Regions from separate parts of the Streptomyces sp. NPDC015346 genome, predicted to be linked through region 1. Evidence: riboswitches for the same ligand, from Rfam matches in the RefSeq annotation. Region 1 holds a riboswitch; the other holds the start of a gene.
What was found. A riboswitch is a leader RNA that binds a small molecule or an ion and turns the genes downstream of it on or off. The one in region 1 is predicted to bind S-adenosylmethionine.

Region 1 (5,546 bases):
GCCTTCGCCATCGGCCTGGAGTCCTAGGGGCCCCGCGGGCGAAGACGACGGCATGACGAAGGGGGCCTCCGGTCGGAGGCCCCCTTCACCCGTACGAGGGACGCTCAGCCGCGGTCGGGGACGCAGCGGCCGTCCTCGGTGCGGTACTTCCACTGCGCGCCGTCGCGGACCAGCTCCTTCACGGCCCGTACGAAACGCTCCACGTGCTCGTCCGGCGTACCGGCGCCGAAGCTCACCCGGATGGCGTTGAGCGACTTCTCGCCCGGCTCCGCCTCCGGGGCGCCGCACTCGCCGATCTGCTGCGGGTCGCTGCCGAGGAGCGTGCGGACCAGCGGGTGGGCGCAGAAGAGACCGTCCCGCACGCCGATGCCGTACTCGGCGGAGAGGGCGGCGGCGAAGTGGGAGCTGTTCCAGCCTTCCACGACGAAGGAGATGACGCCGACGCGGGGGGCCTCGTCGCCGAAGAGCGAGAGCACCCTGACCTCGGGGACCTCGGCCAGGCCCGCGCGCACGGTCGCGATCAGCTGCCGCTCGCGCGCGACGAGGGTGTCGAAGCCGGCCTCGGTGAGCGCCTTGCAGGCGGAGGCGATGGCGTAGACGCCGATGACGTTCGGGGAGCCGGCCTCGTGGCGGGCGGCGGTGGTGTGCCACTCGACGTCCACTCCCCCGTCGGCGCGGCGGGCGACCTTCTTGGAGGCGCCACCGCCGGCCAGGTACGGCTCGGCCTCCTGGAGCCAGTCGGCGCGTCCCGCGAGGACGCCCGAGCCGAACGGGGCGTACAGCTTGTGTCCGGAGAAGGCGACCCAGTCCACGTCCAACTCCCGTACAGACACGGGGTGGTGGGGGGCGAGCTGGGCGGCGTCGAGGACGATCCGGGCGCCGTGGGCGTGCGCGGCCGCGGCCAGTTCCCGCACCGGCCACAGCTCACCGGTGACGTTGGAGGCGCCGGTGACGCAGACGAGGGCGGGGCCGTGCGGGTCGCGGTCGGCCAGCGCGCGCTCCAGGGTCTCGACGGCCTGGGCGGGGGTGCGCGGGGCGTTGAGGTAGGTGACCCGCGCGTCCTGCCAGGGCAGCAGCGAGGCGTGGTGCTCGGTCTCGAAGACGAAGACCTCGCACCCCGCGGGCAGGGTGGCGGCGAGCAGGTTGAGCGAGTCGGTGGTGGAGCGGGTGAAGACGACCTGGTCCTCGGGGCGGCAGTCGAGGAACTGGGCGACGGTGACGCGGCTGTTCTCGAAGAGGTCGGTGGAGAGCTGCGAGAGGTACCCGGCGCCGCGGTGGACGCTGCCGTAGTACGGCGCGTACGCGGCGACGTCGTCCCACACCCGCTGCAGGGCCGGCGCGCTGGCGGCGTAGTCGAGCGCGGCGTAGGTGACCTCGCCACCGGTGACGAGCGGAACGGTGACATCCCGGCCGAGAACGGGCAGCGGGGAACAAACCGACTGGTCGGTGGCAGCGGTGGAGACAGACATGGCGAACTCCCGTACAAGGCAGGCGAATTCCCGCGCCGGCGGATACGCGGCAGCGCTGGGGAAGAGAAAAGGGGTGTGCGAAGAAGGGGCGAGAAGGCCCTATCGCATTCGCTTGCTCACAAGAGGCTCCCTGAGGACCAGGACCCCAAGGTTTCGAGGGGTCCGCGCTTGCCGTAGACCTCGCTGCCTACGGCCTGGTCTTCACCCGGGGCACCCCGCCACGGACGGAGGGTTGCCGGACAGCAAGCCGGGGCTTCGTAGCTGTCACTCATGACCTGGCACAGAACGTATGTCAGTTGATCGTCCCCGCGCAACCCCGTTCCGCATTCCGGAACAGGGCCGCGCGGACCTGTCTACGCGTTGCTGGCGGCGATCCAGCGCTCCAGGGCCTTGCGGGCGGCGCCCGAGTCGATCGACTCCGCCGCCTTCGCGATGCCGGCGCGCAGTTGCTCCACCAGGGTGCCCTCCCCCGGCTCGAGCGCCGTGAGCGCCGCCGCCGAGTTGAGCAGCACCGCGTCCCGTACGGGACCGGTCTCGCCGGCGAGCAGCCTGCGGGCCACATCGGCGTTGTACGAGGCGTCGGCGCCGCGCAGCGCCTCCACCGGGACGATCTCGATGCCGACGTCCCGCGGGTCGAAGGTCTCCTCCCGCACCGCCCCGTCCCGTACCACCCACACCCGCGAGGTGGCCGTGGTGGTCAGCTCGTCGAGGCCGTCGTCGCCGCGGAAGACGAGCGCGGACGAACCCCGCTCGGCGAGGACCCCGGCCATGATGGGGGCCATCCGGGCGTCGGCGACGCCGGTCGCCTGCGCCATGACGCGGGCCGGGTTGGTGAGCGGACCGAGGAAGTTGAAGGTGGTCCGGATGCCCAGTTCCTTGCGGGCGGCGGCCACATGGCGCAGCGCGGGGTGGAACTTCACCGCGAAGCAGAAGGTGATGCCGGCCTCCTCGGCGACCTCCGCCACCCGCCGGGGGGTCAGCTCCAGGTTGACGCCGAGCTTCTCCAGGACGTCGGAGGCGCCGCTCGCGCTGGACGCGGCCCGGTTGCCGTGCTTGACGACCTTGGCGCCGGTGCCGGCCACCACGATCGCCGACATGGTGGAGATGTTGACGGTCTTGGCGCCGTCGCCGCCCGTGCCGACGATGTCCACGGAGGGGCCGGGGACCTCGATGAGGTTGGCGTGCTCGTACATGGTCCGGACGAGTCCGGAGATCTCCTCGACGGTCTCGCCCTTGGCACGCAGCGCGACCGCGAAGCCGGCGATCTGGGCGTCGGTGGCCTCGCCGCGCAGGATCCGGTCCATGGCCCAGGCGGTGTCCTCGGCGCTCTGGTCGCGGCCGGTCAGCAGGCCGTCCAGGACGGCCGGCCAGGAGCGGCCCGCCGTGGTCGGTCCTCCAGCGGGGGTCACAGCGCTCATGGCAGCTCCATAGTCAATTGCGCGCGCAATGGGTTATGGCCAGCCTATCGACCTACAGGGACGGCAAAGAGCCCCGTCCATCGAATGGACGGGGCTCTCGCTGTGGCGACCTTCAGGTCGGGTGGTTCAGGTGATCAGTGGTGGCCGTGGCCGCTGGTGATCTCCTTGTACTCCTCGACGGTGGGCTTGGCGATCTGGCTTTCCTCGCCGTAGTAGCTCCGGCTGAGCTTGACCCGGAGCTTCTCCATGCGGCCGATCTTCCGCTCGACGCCGTTCTCGTCCACCGTGGGACCGAGCTCGGCCGGCTTGTGCTGCTCGTGCGCCGTGAGCTTGTAGAGCTGGCCCTGGCTGAGCGGCTCGTGGATCTCGACGAACTCACCGTGCGGCAGGCGCTTGATGATGCCGGACTCGCGTCCGTGCAGCACCTTGTCCTTGTCGCGGCGCTGGAGGCCGAGGCAGATCCGCTTGGTGATGATGAACGCGATGACCGGGCCGACGAAGAAGGCGATCCGGACGAACCACGTGATCGAGTTGATCGACAGGTGGAAGTGGGTCGCGAAGATGTCGTTGCCACCACCCACGAGCATGATCATGTAGGCGGTGATCCAGGCGACACCGAAGGCGGTGCGCGTCGGAGCGTTGCGCGGGCGCTGCGCGATGTGGTGCTCGCGCTTGTCGCCGGTGATCCACGACTCGATGAAGGGGTAGACCGCGATCGCGGCGAGCATCAGCGGGAAGATCACCAGCGGGATCATCACGCCCAGGACCAGCGTGTGGCCCCAGAGGTTGATCTCCCAGCCCGGCATCACACGGATCAGACCCTCGGCGAAGCCCATGTACCAGTCGGGCTGGGCGCCGGTGGACACCTGGTCCGGGCGGTACGGGCCGAGCGCCCAGATCGGGTTGATCGAGGCGATCGCCGAGATGACCGCGATGACACCGAAGACCAGGAAGAAGAAGCCTCCGGCCTTGGCCATGTAGACCGGCAGCAGCGGCATGCCCACGACGTTGTTGTTCGTCCGGCCGGGGCCCTCGAACTGCGTGTGCTTGTGGTAGAAGACCAGGATCAGGTGCGCCACCACGAGGCCGAGCATGATGCCGGGCAGCAGCAGCACGTGCGCCGAGTAGAACCGGGCCACGAAGTCGCCGCCGGGGAACTCCCCGCCGAACAGGAACATCGACAGGTACGTGCCGACGACCGGCACGGACAGGATCGCGCCCTGCATGAAGCGGACGCCGGTGCCGGAGAGCAGGTCGTCCGGGAGCGAGTAACCGGTGAAGCCGGTGAACATGCCCAGGAAGAACAGCAGGAAGCCGAACAGCCAGTTGATCTCACGCGGCTTGCGGAACGCGCCGGTGAAGAAGACGCGCATCATGTGCACGAACATGCCGGCGATGAAGATCAGCGCCGCCCAGTGGTGGATCTGCCGGATGAGCAGACCACCGCGCACATCGAAGGAGATGTGCATGGTCGAGTTGAACGCCTCGGACATCAGCTGGCCCTGCAGCGGGACGTAGCTGCCGTGGTACTCCACCTCGTTCATCGACGGGTGGAAGAACATCGTCAGGTACACACCCGTGAGGATGATGATGATGAAGCTGTAGAGGCAGATCTCGCCGAGCATGAAGGACCAGTGGTCCGGGAAGATCTTCCGCATGTTGGCCCGGGCCAGGGAGTAGATCCCCAGGCGGCCGTCGGCCCAGTCGGCGACCCGCTCACCGGCGGGTGCCTTCTTCTGCGTGTTGGTCACAGTGCTCATCCGCGCTCCCAGAAGGCAGGGCCGACGGGCTCGTCGAAGTCGCCGAGCGCCTCGAGGAAGCCCTTGTCGTTCACGCCGATCCGCAGCTGCGGGAGGGCGTGACCGGCCGGGCCGAAGATGACGCGGGCGCCGTCGGAGAGGTCGAAGGTGGACTGGTGGCACGGGCAGAGCACGTGGTGCGTCTGCTGCTCGTACAGGGAGATCGGGCAGCCCACGTGGGTGCAGATCTTCGAGAAGGCGACGATGCCCTCGTGCGACCACTCGAGCTCGCGCTTGTCCTTGATGTCCTCCGGCTGGATGCGGACGATCATCAGGGCGGCCTTGGCGATCTCGACCTGGAAGTTGTGGTCGTGCTCCGAGAGGCCCTCGGGCATCGCGAAGGTCAGCGAACCGACCGCGACGTCCTCGGGACGCAGCGGCTCGTGCGTGTTCATGTTGATCAGCTGCAGCCCCTTGGCCCACATCGTGGTCCGGAGCTTCTTCTCGGGCAGCGGACCCATGTCGCGCAGCAGCACCAGGCCGGAGAGCGGTACGAGGGACAGCGCGCCGAACATCGTGTTGCGGATCAGCTTGCGCCGGCCCATCCCGGACTCGGCGGCACCGGCCGCGAAGTCCGACATGACCTTCGCCTTGGTCTCCGCGGAGGCCTGGATCGGGTGACGCTCGTCCGCGATCTCGACGTCGGACATCAGGGTGCGGGCCCAGTGGACCGCGCCCGCGCCGATGAAGAAGAGCGCGGCACCGAGGGTCAGACCCAGGGCGAGGTTGAGCGCGCTCACCCGGCCGAGCGGCCAGACGTACACGATCTTGTCGACCGGGAAGATCACGTACGAGGCGATGAAGCCGACGGTGGCCAGCATCGACAGCGTGAACATGAAGGCGACCGCACGCTCGGACCG
Region 2 (5,546 bases), on a different contig from region 1:
AGCGCCTGGGCGAGGACGGTCGCGGTGGTCGTACCGTCACCGGCGACGTCGTCCGTCTTCTTGGCGACTTCCTTGACCAGCTCGGCGCCGATCTTCTCGTACGGGTCCTCGAGCTCGATCTCCTTGGCGATGGAGACACCATCGTTGGTGATCGTGGGGGCACCCCACTTCTTCTCGAGGACGACGTTCCGGCCCTTGGGGCCAAGGGTGACCTTGACGGCGTCAGCGAGCTGGTTCATGCCGCGCTCGAGACCGCGCCGGGCCTCCTCGTCGAACGCGATGATCTTGGCCATGTGAAGTGGTCCTCCCGGACAGGGGGTGGATAACGCTCCAGGACCGCGCCGACGCCCGCGACGGACGGTCTGCGAGCCCGGCGGTTCCTTGCCCCACCTGGCCGCGGACCTCATCTGCTCGATCCTCGTAAGCACTCTCACCTTCAGAGTGCTAACGCAATGATTAGCACTCGACCCATGCGAGTGCAAGCGCCTCTCGACGATCGGGACCGGGTTCGTGGAGTCCGCGAGGGGGCGCCCGGGGACGCACGAGGGGTCCGCATCCTGGTCAGGATGCGGACCCCTCGGCGTGAGTGCGTACGTGGTGGCCGATCGCGCCGTACTCAGACGGCGAGCTTGACCATGTCCGCCTGCGGACCCTTCTGGCCCTGCGAGATCTCGAACTCGACTCGCTGACCCTCTTCAAGGGTGCGGTAACCGTCCATCTGGATCGCGCTGTAGTGGACGAAAACATCCGCACCACCGTCGACCGCGATGAAGCCGTACCCCTTCTCCGCGTTGAACCACTTGACGGTGCCCTGAGCCATGCCTAACTCCCCTATTACTGGCCCTTGCGCGGGACCGCACTTCGCGGACCCGGGTCAGACCCTGCGCCGGAACGCGTCGACCGCGGCTGAATGTATCTGCCCAACTGCCCTCTGCAACAGGTCAATCGGACGAGAATTCTGGGCACGCCAGAAAGGAGGAATGCGGAGGATTCCATGAGTTCCGGGGCAAGTCGGGCCCGTCAAAGTGCGCAGAAGGTACACAACACTCGAACACTTTGGCTGCATCTTGTCGCGCACGGACGCATTCTCATATGCGTCTGGCATGAGCAGCGGAGGGGGCTTCCCCAACTCTACCGCGCCCAACCATGCAGAATTGCCCCCTCCGCTTTTGAAGCGGAAGGGGCAATTCAGGGAAAGGCGAGGGGTCAGCAGGGGTCAGCAGCCGCCGGCGACGGCCGGGATGATCGAGACGCCCGAGCCCTCCGGGGTCGCCGTCTCCAGGCCCTGCTCGAAGCGCACGTCGTCGTCGTTGACGTACACGTTCACGAAGCGGCGCAGCTTGCCCTGGTCGTCCAGGACGCGGGCGGCGATGCCCGTGTGGTTCTTCTCCAGGTCGGCGATGACCTCGGCGAGGGTCGCACCCTCCGCCGCGACCTCGGCCTGGCCGCCGGTGTACGTACGCAGGATGGTGGGGATGCGGACCTTGACGCTCATGTCACTAACCTTTCAGAGGGCTCAGTTGGCCAGGGGGCTTCAGTTGGCCAGGCCGGCGTCGCGGAACGCGTCCAGGCTCGGGCGGATGGTGGCGGTGGCCTGCGAGGTCTCGGCCACCGCGTCCAGGGTCTTGAGACCGTCGCCCGTGTTGAGGACGACCGTGGTCAGGCTCGGGTCGATGAGGCCGGCCTCGATCAGCTTCTTCGTCACGCCGACCGTCACACCGCCCGCCGTCTCGGCGAAGATGCCCTCGGTACGGGCCAGGATCTTGATCGCCTCGACGACCTGCTCGTCGTTGACGTCCTCCACCGCGCCGCCCGTCCGGCGCGCGATGTCCAGGACGTACGGGCCGTCGGCCGGGTTGCCGATCGCCAGGGACTTGGCGATGGTGTTCGGCTTCTGGGGCCGTACGACGTCGTGGCCGGCCTTGAAGGCCGCCGACACCGGGGAGCAGCCCTCGGCCTGGGCGCCGAAGATCTTGTACGGCTTGTCCTCGACGAGGCCCAGCTTGATGAGCTCCTGCAGGCCCTTGTCGATCTTGGTGAGCTGCGAGCCGGAGGCGATCGGGATCACGAGCTGGTCGGGGATGACCCAGCCGAGCTGCTCGCAGATCTCGTACGCGAGCGTCTTGGAGCCCTCGCCGTAGTACGGGCGCAGGTTGACGTTGACGAAGCCCCAGCCCTCGCCGAGCGGGTCGCCGATGAGCTCCGAGCAGAAGCGGTTGACGTCGTCGTAGTTGCCCTCGATGCCGACGAGCTCGCCGCCGTAGACGGCGGCCATGACGACCTTGCCCTGTTCCAGGTCGTGCGGGATGAACACGCAGGAGCGGAAGCCGGCGCGGGCGGCGGCGGCGCCGACGGCGCCGGCCAGGTTGCCGGTGGAGGAGCAGGAGAGCGTGGTGAAGCCGAAGGCGCGGGCGGCTTCGAGGGCCTGGGCGACGACGCGGTCCTTGAAGGAGTGCGTCGGGTTGCCGGAGTCGTCCTTGACGAAGAGCTTGCCCGGCTCGACGCCCAGCTCGCGGCCGAGGTTGTCGGCCTGGACGAGCTTGGTCCAGCCCGGGTTCAGGTTCGGCTTCTCGGCGACGTCGGCGGGGACGGGCAGCAGCGGGGCGTAGCGCCAGATGTTGGCGGGGCCGGCCTCGATCTGCTTGCGCAGCGCCTCGGGGTCACCGGTGGGGAGGTCGTAGGCGACTTCGAGCGGCCCGAAACAGAGCTCGCAGGCGAAGATCGGACCAAGAGCGAAGACTTCACCGCATTCACGGCAGGAGAGCCCTGCGGCGGGACCGAGATCGACGGTCGAGGCGGTCGACGCGGTCGAGGCGGCGGAGGCAGTGGAAACAGTCTGTACAGCCATGGAGGCGAGGCCCTTTCTCCTCATCTTTCCCATGACGAATTTCGCCATGAGACGGATTTGGCACCTTCCCTAGCCGGGGACCTCGCTGGAGGACGAGTGACCGACTGGAGGGTTGCCGGGGCTTCAACGGGCCGTTTCCCTCTGCCCCTCTGGATGAGCGGTATTCGGTTGTAGGACGCGGGCGGCACCCCGACATGCATCGGGCATCCGCGTTGTTCAAGACTGTAACCGAAGGCACGGACGGTTGAGATGGTCGTCCGAACCGCGAGATGGAGATCACGTGCTGGATGAAGTGGAGCGCTGGCTCGAACGGCGGTCCTGGTCCGTGGCGGACCGTTCGCTCGACCGGATCCTGGCGGCGAAGCACGCCACCACGGTCAGCGTCGTGCTGCCCGCGCTCAACGAGGAGGCGACGGTCGGCGACATCGTCTCGGTGATCCGGCGCGAGCTGATGTCCGAGGCGGTGCCGCTCGTGGACGAGCTGGTGGTGATCGACTCCGGTTCGACCGACCGTACGGCCGAGGTGGCGGCGGCGGCCGGGGCCCGGGTCGTGGCGCGGGACGCGATACTCCCCCGGCTCCCGGCCGTGCCCGGCAAGGGCGAGGTCCTGTGGCGGTCGCTCTTCGTGACGCACGGGGACGTGGTCTGCTTCGTCGACGCGGACCTGAGGGACTTCTCGGCGGACTTCGTCTCCGGCATCGTGGGCCCGCTCCTCACCGACCCCGACGTCGACTTCGTCAAGGCGATGTACGACCGCCCGCTGGGTGACGCCCCGGGTCAGGGCGGCCGGGTGACCGAGCTGGTGGCGCGCCCGCTGCTCAATCTGCACTGGCCGCAGCTGGCCGGCTTCGTGCAGCCGCTGGGCGGCGAGTACGCGGCGCGGCGCTCGCTCCTCGAACGGCTGCCCTTCCCCGTCGGTTACGGGGTGGAGCTGGGCCTGCTCGTCGACGCGCTGCACACCGTGGGTCTCGACGCGCTCGCGCAGGTCGACGTCGGGGTCCGCAAACACCGTCACCAGGACGGACAGGCGCTGGGCCGGATGGCGGCGGCGATCTACCGGACGGCGCAGCTGCGGCTGTCCCGCGGCCATCTGGTGCGGCCCCGGCTGACGCAGTTCGAGCGGGACGAGACGGGCGACGGGAGGCGGTTCGCGCCCCGGACGTACGACGTGGACACGGAGGAGCGGCCGCCGATGGCGGATGTCGAGGAGTACGCGCACCGCCGCGTGGCGTAACTCCCCATGATGATGCGCTTTGCCTACATTTCCGTTTCATGCGGTTTGTGAAGCGAATGCACCGGTGGGGATCTCAGACGGCCGCCCTCGGGCTTGTCGGCCTCGTTGCCCTCCTCACCGCCGGCCTCGCCGCCGGAGCGGAGCCCGAGACGCCGGTCTCCCTCGGCGGCGTGGTCGCCTTCGACGTCCCCTCGCCCAAGCCCCCGCCCAAGCCCTCGGCCTTCCCGACATCGGTCCCGACATCGGTCCCGACGCCGGTCCCGGCGACGCACCGGCCGCGCCCCGTCCCGCACGGACCGGGCGGCTCGATGGCCGAGACCGGATCCCACACCGAGCGGCTGTGGCTGCTCGGCGGACTGGCACTCGCCCTGGCGGCGACGGGCGCGGTGGCGAAGGCGGCGATGCGCGGCCGGCCCGAGAACTGAGGCGGGAAGTCGCCACACTCGTACCCCACTCGTATACGTACGTTTGAGCGTTTACGGGACGGGCTAGGTTCGCCACATGGCTTCTGTGCTCGTTGCCTCCAATCGGGGCCCCCTTTCGTACGCCCTCGCCGACGACGGCACGCTCAGCGCCCGGCGCGGCGGGGGCGGTCTCGTCTCCGGCCTGTCCGCCGCCCTCGCCGAGCAGCCCGAGGCGCTGTGGGTCTGCGCCGCGCTGTCGGAGGGCGACCGGGAGGCCGTGCGCCGGGGTGTCTCCGAGCCCGGTGTCCGGATGCTCGCCCTCGACCCGGGGGTCTACGACGACGCGTACAACGGCATCGCGAACTCGGTGCTGTGGTTCCTCCACCACCACCTGTGGGACGTGCCGCGCGAGCCGGTCTTCGACGCGGAGTTCCGGCGCCGCTGGGAGTCGTACCGCGCCTACAACCGCTCCTTCGCGGAGGCGCTGGCGGAGCAGGCGGCCGACGGCGCGGAGGTCCTGGTGCAGGACTACCACCTGGCGCTGGTGCCGGGGCAGTTGCGGGAGCTCCGGCCCGATCTGCGGATCGCCCACTTCACGCACACGCCGTGGGCGTCGTCCGAGTACCTGCGGATGCTCCCGGACGACATCCGCGAGGAGCTGCTGTGGGGAATGCTGGGCGCGGACGAGCTCGGCTTCCACACCTGGGACTGGGCGTCGACGTTCATCGGCGGCGCGGACATCGACAGCGCCGAGGGGATCGCGCAGGGCTTCTCGCCGAGCGGCGACCCCTGGCGCGGGGTGCACCACCGCCGGGAGGGCGGGCGCGGGCCCAAGCGCTCCACGCGGGTGCGGGCGTACCCCTTGGGCGTGGACGCCGACGAACTGCGGACGTTGGCGCACCGGCCCGAGGTGGACGAGCGGCTCGCGCAGCTGCGGGCCGAGGTCGGCGACCGTAAGACGATCGTGCGGGTGGACCGCACCGAGCTGTCGAAGAACGTGCTGCGCGGCCTGCTGGCCTACCGCGAGCTGCTGCGCGAGCGGCCCGAGTGGCACGACCGG

Region 2: it holds a riboswitch for S-adenosylmethionine, as region 1 does, so the genes downstream of both, thrC (threonine synthase) here and ACF06X_RS04140 (aminotransferase class V-fold PLP-dependent enzyme) in region 1, are expected to answer to the same signal.

What each region holds. Positions count from the first base shown of each region.
Region 1 covers NZ_JBIBTW010000001.1:908,188-913,733, reverse strand. Annotated here, with positions in the region: gene ACF06X_RS04145 (Lrp/AsnC family transcriptional regulator) at 1-27, shown strand, start outside; gene ACF06X_RS04140 (aminotransferase class V-fold PLP-dependent enzyme) at 105-1,469, opposite strand; SAM riboswitch class IV at 1,629-1,745, opposite strand; gene trpD (anthranilate phosphoribosyltransferase) at 1,823-2,887, opposite strand; gene ACF06X_RS04130 (cytochrome bc complex cytochrome b subunit) at 3,022-4,647, opposite strand; gene ACF06X_RS04125 (Rieske 2Fe-2S domain-containing protein) at 4,644-5,546, opposite strand, start outside.
Region 2 covers NZ_JBIBTW010000004.1:698,633-704,178, forward strand. Annotated here, with positions in the region: gene groL (chaperonin GroEL) at 1-293, opposite strand, end outside; gene ACF06X_RS18335 (cold-shock protein) at 617-820, opposite strand; gene ACF06X_RS18340 (MoaD/ThiS family protein) at 1,217-1,495, opposite strand; gene thrC (threonine synthase) at 1,535-2,872, opposite strand; SAM riboswitch class I at 2,866-3,008, opposite strand; gene ACF06X_RS18350 (glucosyl-3-phosphoglycerate synthase) at 3,129-4,082, shown strand; gene ACF06X_RS18355 (hypothetical protein) at 4,130-4,507, shown strand; gene ACF06X_RS18360 (trehalose-6-phosphate synthase) at 4,584-5,546, shown strand, end outside.